Regions from separate parts of the Effusibacillus consociatus genome, predicted to be linked through region 1. Evidence: riboswitches for the same ligand, from Rfam matches in the RefSeq annotation. Region 1 holds a riboswitch; each other region holds the start of a gene.
The links. Region 1 has a riboswitch for cobalamin ahead of cobT (nicotinate-nucleotide--dimethylbenzimidazole phosphoribosyltransferase). Riboswitches for the same ligand answer to the same signal wherever they lie in the genome.
Positions count from the first base shown of each region.

Region 2: it holds a riboswitch for cobalamin, as region 1 does, so the genes downstream of both, ACFO8Q_RS23370 (ABC transporter substrate-binding protein) here and cobT (nicotinate-nucleotide--dimethylbenzimidazole phosphoribosyltransferase) in region 1, are expected to answer to the same signal.
Region 3: it holds a riboswitch for cobalamin, as region 1 does, so the genes downstream of both, ACFO8Q_RS02570 (cobyric acid synthase) here and cobT (nicotinate-nucleotide--dimethylbenzimidazole phosphoribosyltransferase) in region 1, are expected to answer to the same signal.

Region 1 is NZ_JBHSHC010000022.1:47,143-50,407, forward strand. It holds gene ACFO8Q_RS03705 (LCP family protein) at 1-124, shown strand, start outside; gene ACFO8Q_RS03710 (histidine phosphatase family protein) at 488-1,171, opposite strand; cobalamin riboswitch at 1,216-1,401, shown strand; gene cobT (nicotinate-nucleotide--dimethylbenzimidazole phosphoribosyltransferase) at 1,642-2,703, shown strand; gene ACFO8Q_RS03720 (adenosylcobinamide amidohydrolase) at 2,690-3,265, shown strand, end outside.
Region 2 is NZ_JBHSHC010000157.1:69,574-72,838, reverse strand. It holds gene ACFO8Q_RS23375 (long-chain-fatty-acid--CoA ligase) at 64-1,638, shown strand; cobalamin riboswitch at 1,720-1,906, shown strand; gene ACFO8Q_RS23370 (ABC transporter substrate-binding protein) at 2,091-3,101, shown strand.
Region 3 is NZ_JBHSHC010000014.1:153,306-156,570, forward strand. It holds gene ACFO8Q_RS02565 (flagellin N-terminal helical domain-containing protein) at 1-1,331, opposite strand, end outside; adenosylcobalamin-variant (AdoCbl-variant) riboswitch at 1,465-1,540, shown strand; gene ACFO8Q_RS02570 (cobyric acid synthase) at 1,633-3,162, shown strand; gene ACFO8Q_RS02575 (cob(I)yrinic acid a,c-diamide adenosyltransferase) at 3,187-3,265, shown strand, end outside.

The DNA.
Region 1 (3,265 bases):
TCTTACGTCTGCCGGACAGGGGGACCAGGTTGCAATCCTGGGCGAAACCGGCGGTTGGTATAAAGTTGAACTGCAAAACGGCACGGTTGGATATATTTTTGGTGAGTATGTGCAGGTGAGGTAAACGGGCAACCACTCGAGCTTTCGAGTGGTTTTTTCATTTTGGAAAAGTGGCCCCACTCCATAAACGGTTCAGTACGTATTCGCTCGTACCGGCCGGGATTTGGATAGGGGAAGTTTATACTACAGGATTGGAACATACATAGAGGTGAAATAGAGGTTTTTGACGGTCTTATTTCCCTAATTCCAGCGTCGATTTTCAGAATAAGAGATTTTCGGGGGCCTATTCTGCGATTTTGCAGACGTCACGGCTCCAAAGTATGCATATAAAGACTTGAAAATCCGTTAATGCCCGTCCACATTAAAAAAAGGACCCGTACTGACAGTTCTTAAAGGGGTCCCAGACTCCCATAGGGCGGATTTTTTCTCACACCGCCTTCATGCCCAACCGGTTTTTCGCCTCTTCAATCAACTGGGCGAATTTTTCTTTCGGAACATGGGAGGTTTCATTGTGGGTTTCCAGTTCAAACCTTCCGTCCTTCCACAATACCGTTGTCAGGCTGCAGTTCGCGACATGATATTCGTTCCAGTGTGATAATGGCTTATCAAGCAGGCCCGTGATGAAATACGCTATAGCGCCCGCATGTGTGACGATCACCACAGTCTGTTCCGGATGATTGTCTGCAATCCTTCGGATTGCCTGCTCAATTCGATGATAGAGTTCAGCCCGGGTTTCCCCTCCTTCCCACCCGAACTCATCATCGCCGGGATTTAATGCACGATCGACCATTTCTTTGTGCGTCTCATATAACTCGGTGATGGGGACTCCATCATAGACTCCAAAATTCATTTCTTTCAGCTCATCCCGACATGTGACAGACAGCCCGAGGCGGTTTGCAATGATCTCGGCGGTTTGGGCGGCCCGCTGCAATGGGCTTGCGTAGATACCATCTACTTGATTGTCCTCTCGAACCAGTTGTTCTAACCGATCGGCCACGCATTCCGCTTGTTGAACTCCCACTTCATTAAGAGGTGCATCTGTCCAGCCGGAAAGCCGATATTCCAGGTTGTGATCCGTAATTCCGTGTCGAACCAAAATTATCCTTGTCATTCCAGCCCCCTATAGTGCATGATGGAACTATACATATTTTCAATAATCCTATTATACTCACAGGTGCCGTTTCATAGAAACGGATAATAGCGGAAATCCGGTGCGAATCCGGTGCGGTCCCGCCACTGTAAGAGGGAGTCTCGTTCACTGGTCACCGTGAGAACATCGCGGGAAGACGAACGAAGATCATGAACTCGAGCCAGGAAACCTGCCTGTGAGTGTGAGAAGGCCGCTTTTCGAGGAAAAAGGGGCTGGTACGCGTATGTGCATACCTCCCCCTGGTCTTCGGACTGGGGGGAGTAACTATTATACCCATTAAAGTGATGCAAGCCTTTGTAGCATAATCCGAGTACTTTAATGGGGACCCGAAGAGCGTCAGTCCGGGTGTCCGCCGTATTGATGGGGATCCGAGAACCCAATCCGGGTGGACGCGATATAGGGAATCATATTCGAAGCTGGAGGTACTAACTATGTGGAAGTTACCGATTGGAATTGAAGAACTCAATCAAGAAGCGATCAAACTCGCAAGTGAACGGCATGACCAGCTCACAAAACCGCAGGGAAGTCTCGGACTGTTGGAAGAAATCGGAATCCGGCTGGCGGGGATTCAAGGGGAAACGATCCCAACCGTCACCCCGTGTGCCGTGGTTTTGATGGCGGGGGATCATGGGGTGACAGAAGAGGGAGTATCCGCATTCCCCTCCGAAGTGACGGTTCAGATGGTGTTGAACTTTCTCGCTGGAGGAGCAGCGATTAACGCGTTGGCCCGAAATGCGAACGCCGATGTCCATGTGGTGGATGTGGGTGTGAAATCGGATATTCCAGTGCCCTCGGAAACTTCGAATCGCCTGTGGGTGAAGAAAGTTCGTTACGGCACAGACAATATGGCAAAAGGACCGGCGATGACCAGAGAAGAGGCGGAGAAAGCCCTGCAGGTCGGATGGGAAATGGGAAGCCAACTCCATCAGGCCGGTTACAAAATGGTTGCGCTCGGAGAGATGGGGATCGGCAATACAACAGCCAGCGCGGCTATCACGGCGGTTTTGACAGGAAGACCCGTCCAGGAAGTGGTCGGGGTAGGCACGGGCCTCTCCAGTCAAGGGGTTCAGCACAAGATTGAGACCATTCAGAAGGCGATCCGGGTGAATTCCCCGAATCCAACAGACCCGATCGATGTATTGGCAAAAGTGGGTGGTCTTGAAATTTGCGGTCTGGCAGGTCTGATCCTGTCTTGTGCGGCCCACCGGATTCCGGTGGTTGTTGACGGCTTTATCACAAGCGCGGCAGCACTGGCAGCCGCCAAAATCGAACCGTTGGTCCGTTCTTATTTGTTCGGATCCCACCAATCGGTTGAACCGGGCCATCGTATTGTCTTGGAAGCATTGGAACTGCAGCCGTTGTTTGATTTCTCGATGCGCTTGGGTGAAGGCTCCGGGGCTGCATTGGCATTGCCTGTGGTGCAAGCGGCTGCACGAGTGCTTCGGGAAATGGCTACCTTTGCGGAAGCGGGAGTCGCCGATGCAGCTTCTTGATTCACAACTACTGCTCCCCGACGTGACGCTTGAAAGGTATGACAAACGATTGGTCATTAAAAGCGAGGTTCCCCTTCGAACCCTTAGTTCGGCAGTTTATCGGGGAGGGCGTCAGGACGACATCCGTTCGATTTTGAATCTGACCGTACATAAAGGATATCGATGCAGCGATCCGGCAGAAGATTTAAAACGTGAAATCCGGGAACTGGGGCTGCCGGACCAATCAATCGGGCTGATGACTGCTGTGGATGTGAAAAATGGCGTCGTCGCATTTGAGTCAGTTGGTTCCGAGCCCGACTCTCCCCTGCTTGTAGTTGCGGTGGTTACGGCGGGGAGCGGCAACGCATGGCGGGCAGGGACTTGGCCATCCTACCTGGGACAAGAGCAGACTTCCGCTTTAAATCCGTTCCCTTATCCCCTCGGAACGATTAACATGGTTGTGTTGATTGACGGGACAATGACGGATGCTGCCATGGTGAATGCGATAGCGACAGTGACGGAAGTGAAAACGGCAATTTTCTATGAACGGGGAATCCGGTGTCCCGGAAGCGGACAAATGGCA
Region 2 (3,265 bases), on a different contig from region 1:
TTCATTCATTTGGTCTTGTTATCATATCATGAGGCAGGCCAATATTTTTTGGGGGAGAGGCAAATGACCACGACTGAAGAACAAAATCTGCTCAATCTTACTTTGCCAGGATTTTTGGAACAAGCTTGTAAGCGGTTTCCTGTACGAACCGCCATTCACTTTAAGGGACTGGAATTGGATTATCAAACACTTTGGGTATATGCGAATCGTTTTGCTGCCGGGTTATCCGGACTTGGAATCGAAAAGGGAGACCGGGTGGCCATTATGCTCCCAAACTGTCCTCAGTACGTCGTAGCCTATTACGGGATTTTGCTGGCGGGCGGAATTGTGGTCCAGCTCAACCCGATGTCGGTAGAGCGAGAGATCGACTATTTTCTGAGTGACTCGGGGACCAAAGCAATGGTGGTGTTTGCCCCGCTGTTGCCAAAGGTCGCAGGAGCACCAAGTTCTGCGAATCTGGTGAAGAAAATCGTTGTCGATTTGCCGCCAACCGGTACGGTTTATGAGGGGGATGCGGTAGGGTTTGAAGCTTTCGTTGCTGGAGCACCCATACCAACCTCCCAAGTGGAAATTTCACCGGAGGATGTAGCGGTTTTGCAGTATACCGGCGGAACGACCGGTCGGTCCAAGGGCGCTATGCTGACCCATCGGAATATTGCTGTCAATGCTTATCAAACATATGTCGTGATGGGGGGAGAACAGAAGGAACAGGATCGTTTTCTGGTAGTTCTTCCGCTCTTCCATGTGTATGGAATGACAGTGGCAATGAACGCCGGCATCGTGGGTGGCTCTCAGTTGGTCATCCTGCCGCGTTTTGATCTGGAAGAAACCTTGAATACAATCAGGGAAACAAGACCGACGATTTTTCCGGGTGTCCCCACTATGTATGTAGCGATTAACTCTCATCCGAAAGCGGAAGAGTACGGGATTTCGTCAATTCGCATTTGCGTGAGCGGTTCTGCCCCCATACCGGTTGAAGTCATTAAAGAATTCGAAGCGAAGACGGGCGGAACAATGATCGAAGGGTACGGCTTGTCAGAAGCGTCGCCTGTTACCCACTTCAATCCGCTTGAAAAACGGAAGCCCGGATCGATCGGCAGCACACTTGTTTACACAGAAGCCAAAATTGTCGATGTGAGTGATCGAACGAAGGAACTTCCGCCATATGAGGCGGGTGAGCTTCTCATTCGCGGTCCGCAAGTCATGAAGGGATACTGGAACATGCCGGAAGAAACGGCGGAGACGATTCAGGATGGCTGGCTTCACACAGGAGATATTGCCCGAAGAGACGAAGACGGCTATTATTACATTCTTGACCGCAAGAAAGATATGATCATTGCGGGAGGCTTTAACGTGTACCCGCGTGACGTGGAAGAAGTATTATACCAGCATCCGGCAGTGCAGGAGGCTGTGGTGATTGGAGTTCCCGATGAATATCGCGGTGAAAACGTGAAGGCATTTCTTGTGCCGAAGCCGGGAGTGACTCTGACGGAGCAAGAAATGTCCGTCTTCTGCCGTGAAAAATTGGCTGCCTATAAAGTGCCCCGCATCTTCGAATTCCGATCCGAGCTGCCCAAGACAGCCGTTGGAAAAATTCTTCGTCGAACTCTGAGAGAGGAAGAATTCAAAAGGGTGTAAAAATCAAAACGGGTATAGACAAACTCTGTCACATCACTGTATCCTTAACACGAAGATGAAAATTTCGCTTGTCATATAATTTCATATTGTTCTCGTCTAGGTGCCCTTGTGTCAGCAAGGGGTAACAGGGAATCGGGTGCAAATCCCGAGCGGTCCCGCCACTGTAACCGGCGAGCTCTCTTTCATTGATGTCACTCGAGTAATCGGGGAAGACGAAAGAGCGCAATGATCCGGAAGCCAGGAGACCTACCTAAACGAGTTCACCAAGTCAGCCTTCGAGGAAAGGTTCGGTGTAAAGAATTGGATCTCTGCGACTGTTTGTTTGATTGCGCAGATCACCATGCATTTATTCCCCCAGCCTTTTTGGCTGGGGTTTTTTAGTTGGGCTGAACGGTTTATGCAAGCGGAAACTGACATCACATCTGGATAGGGAACAGGAGGATTTCAACAAAATGAAATGGATCAAAAATGCACGTAACTTTGTACTTTTATTTTTAACGGCCGTGCTTGCAGTACTGCCTGCATGCGGAAGCTCAACGAAAGAAACTTCAACACAGGCCACCACCCAAGAATCTGCAAAATCCACTGCCTACCAACCGGTTACGATAGAAAACTATAACCGGACTCTCACTTTCAAGGAAGTACCCAAGAGGGCTGTCACATTAAACCAACATGTGACGGAAATCATGCTTGCCTTGGGGCTGGAGGATCGAATGGTGGGCACCGCGTATCTGGACGATAAAATATTGCCGGAATTTCAGGAGGCATACTCCAAAATTCCCGTACTGTCAAATAAGTATCCTTCGAAAGAAGTGTTTATGGCGGCTCAGCCGGACTTTGTCTATGCAGGTTGGAAAAGTGCTTTCACGGAAAAAGCGGTCGGAACGGTTGAGGAGTTGGAAAAAGCAGGAATTCGAGCATATCTTCAGGAGTCCTCTGACATGACAGCCCCTACCCTGGAGGATGTGTATAAGGATATCCAGAACATCGGGCGAATTTTTAATGTCGAAGCGAAGGCAAACGAAACGATCAACAAAATGAAGAAGGATATGGAACAAATCACCAAGCAAATCGGACCAGTCGATAAACCTCTCAAGGTTTTCGTTTATGACAGCGGGGAGGATCAAGCTTTTACGGCGGCCAACAACTACATGACCCGTTTGATCAGCTTGGCGGGAGGAAAAAACGTATTTGATGACATCCAGAAAGGCTGGGCTAAAGTTAACTGGGAAGAGGTCGTAAACAGAAATCCGGAGGTTATCATTATTGTGGATTATGGTGAAAAGACTGTCGCACAGAAACAAGACCTGCTTCTCGCTAAAAAAGAGCTTGCCGATGTTCCCGCTATAAAAAACAAGAGGTTTATAGTGCTTCCTCTTTCAGCAGCAGCCGAGGGAATCCGTGCACCTCTTGCACTAAAGATACTATCCAAAGGGTTTTACCCGGATAAATTCAAAGAATAAAGCGGTAGCAATGTTGTACCCCGAAAAGAGGTGAATTGTTGTGCAGAAAGCAATTCAGCAAGAAGAGTTACCTTTTCAGAGATCCGATTCCTATCAGATTGAGACTGAAAAACCCGATATCAGACAATATCGGGTTTGGTTTTCAATCATCTCCGCCAGCTTGA
Region 3 (3,265 bases), on a different contig from region 1:
TTTGCGAAAGTCAACAGCGCAGCAATCCGGTCCCGATACGTATCCAGTTCTTTTACGAGTACCTTTGTTCCGACATCATGAAGCAATTTGCCGCGAACCAGAGTGATCATTTCAGCTGCCATGTCTGCATCCTCAATCCTGGAAACGGAGCTTGCATGATTCAGATTGAGGGTGTCGAGAACATCGTACCGGTGCTGTAGGCGATTCTGATAAATTCCGTATTTGGTCCGTTCCGAACTGACCGTATTCATTGCTTGGTCAATCTTCCCGATCGCATTCGGATCGGTTGCAATCAGGTTCCGGATCCCTAGAGCTTCCGCTGTAACATAGGATAGCTCCAAAGGAAGCGCATCGCCTGTAGTTGACCCGGTTTGAATCGTTACTTTTCCGGTTGATCCGGGAGTTCCCGGGACAGGAGGAGTGCCGGGTGTGCCTGGAATCGTAACTGTCTCCGTATATTGATAAGCAATGGTAAGTTCGATGCGATAAGCCTTCTTTTTTTCCGGATTGACCAGCCGCACTTGCCAATCGCCGGTTATGGGACTGATAAATGTCATGGTTTCAGGGTTGCTCTTCTCCCCATTAAAAGTAACGGAGGAAGCGCTGGCACTGCTGACGGTGCCCGCTTTTCCGTTGCTAAAATATCCTCCGTCATTCAGACCGAACTTTTCTCCAATAGGGGAAATGACATGCAAATCGGGACCGTTATCCGGTCCTTTCCCCCACATGGGTGTGAAAGCAGCGGTAATGGTGAAGTTTCCGTCCGCAGCCCTGACCGGTATGTTGTAATTGGGTACAACGAATTGATCCGAATTTGGATTCAGATCGAACGATGTCTGGAAAGTTGGCGATTGTCTGACAATGATTTCCGTTCTGGGGGGAGTTCCCGGTGTTCCAGGGGACGCGGGAGTCCCTTCAATCCAAGAAGAAAGCAAAGAGATCCCGTTAAAGGTGGTTCCTTTACCGATGGAATCGATCGATTCGATCAGTTGATCGATTTCTTGCTGCGCATGGAGCCGATCATTCTCCGAAAGAGTACCGTTTTGGACAAGAACCAGCAGTTCCCTGATTCGCAGCAGTTGCTCCTGAATGCTCTGGAGTCCGGCTTCGGCCGTTTGAGCTAGGGAAACTGCATCCAAAATATTTCTCTGAGCCTGTTGGTTTCCTCGGATTTGCGTGTGAAAACGCACGGAAATAGCCAGCCCGGAAGGATCATCGGCGGCAGTCTGAATTCTCTTCCCCGATGAAAGCCTGGATACTGCATGAGTGTGTTCATTCCATGCAAAGCGTAAGTTTTGATACGCATGCTGAATTGAATTGAGATAAATCATTGTTTAAATCCCCCTATTTCCCCAATAAATAGATTATCATTTAAACCTAATTAAATCGATCGGATATTTTGTCTAATAATGTCGATTGTGTTTTCTGTTGGCAGAATTCGCCTCATCAGGTAAACTGAATCATAAGTGAACCAAATTAGGGAACCGGGTGGAATTCCCGGGCGGTCGCGCCACTGTATAGCCAGACCCCTATTTTGCATTACGGTCATTGCCCTCGCGATTTGGGGTAGTGGAGATGAGTGACATCCCCCTATTCGCGAAGCAGGCAGATGAAGCGAAAGGGGATTTTTAATTGACTTTGACTGTAATGGTGCAAGGGACTGCGAGTGATGTCGGGAAAAGCCTGCTCTGCACTGCGTTGTGCCGAATTTTTGCAAGAAAAGGGTTTCGGGTGGCGCCCTTCAAGTCACAGAACATGGCACTGAACTCCTATGTCACACAAGACGGAAAAGAGATTGGCCGGGCCCAGGGAGTGCAAGCGGAGGCGGCCGGAGTTCCGGCTACAGTTGACATGAATCCGATTCTCTTGAAGCCCAAGGGTGACATGACCGCGCAGGTGGTCGTGAGAGGCGTGCCGATTGGGGATATGTCAGCCATCAAATACCGTACGGAGTACATTCCGACCGCATTGCGTATGATTGAGGAATCTCTTGATCGGCTTCGCAATCAATATGACGTCATCGTGATAGAAGGGGCGGGAAGTCCGGCAGAGATCAACTTGAAAGAACGTGACATTGCCAATATGAAAGTGGCGGAAGTGGCGAATGCTCCCGTAGTACTGGTTGCGGACATCGATCGTGGCGGTGTGTTTGCCTCCATTGTCGGAACACTGGAACTGCTCGATGCACAGGAACGCGCGCGGGTGAAGGGGATTGTTATTAACAAGTTTCGGGGAGATATCAGACTTCTTGAATCAGGCCTGACCTGGATTGAGCAGCGGACCGGAATTCCTGTTTTAGGGGTGGTGCCCTACCAACGGGACCTTTATATTGAAAGCGAAGACTCGGTCGTGCTTGATCAATTGTCCTCGGCTGCTGCTGTGAATGAGGTGGACGTGGCGGTTATCCGTTTCCCGCATATCTCGAACTTCACGGATGTCGATCCCCTCCGTTATGAACCGGACGTGTCCATCCGTTTCGTATCTGCACCTGATCAGTTGGGGAAGCCGGATTTAATAATTTTGCCCGGTACCAAGAACACGATCGAAGACTTATTGTGGTTGCAAAAAAAGGGACTGGCAGCCCGCATCGAATCTCTGGCGGATACAGCACGAATTCTCGGAATCTGCGGCGGTTATCAAATGCTCGGCAGCAAACTGTATGATCCGGATCTGGTCGAGTCCAACATTCCGGAAGTAGAGGGTCTCGGATTGTTGGATGTAAGAACCAGGTATCTTTCGGCGAAAACAACCGTTCAGGTGAAGGGGCGGGTGTTGGAGCTGCCTGACGAGGCTTCCGAACTGTCCGGAATACCCATTGAAGGGTACGAGATTCACATGGGGCAGTCGGAACGGGGAAACATGCAGCCTTTTGCCCAACTGCTGGCAGCGGGTGGTGAAAAAGAGGATGGTGCAGTCAACGGGCACGGCACTGTAATCGGGACTTATCTGCACGGGATTTTGCACAATGATCTGTATAGGCGAACGTTCCTCGACACAATCCGGATGAAAAAAGGCCTTGCTCCAATCGGTGCGACAACCTCAAACCATCGACGACGCCAAGAAGCGTTTGATCAGTGGGCGGATACGGTGGAAAGAGCCATCAACGTTGAACTGCTTTTCTCGATCATGCAAGAATATAAATGTGAGTGGAATTATAATTAGTCGATGCCAAGGGGGAATCTGCGGATGAAAATATATACCCGCACAGGAGATAAAGGTATGACGGGCGTCATCGGCGGTCGTGTAAGAAAGGATTCCGTTCGCG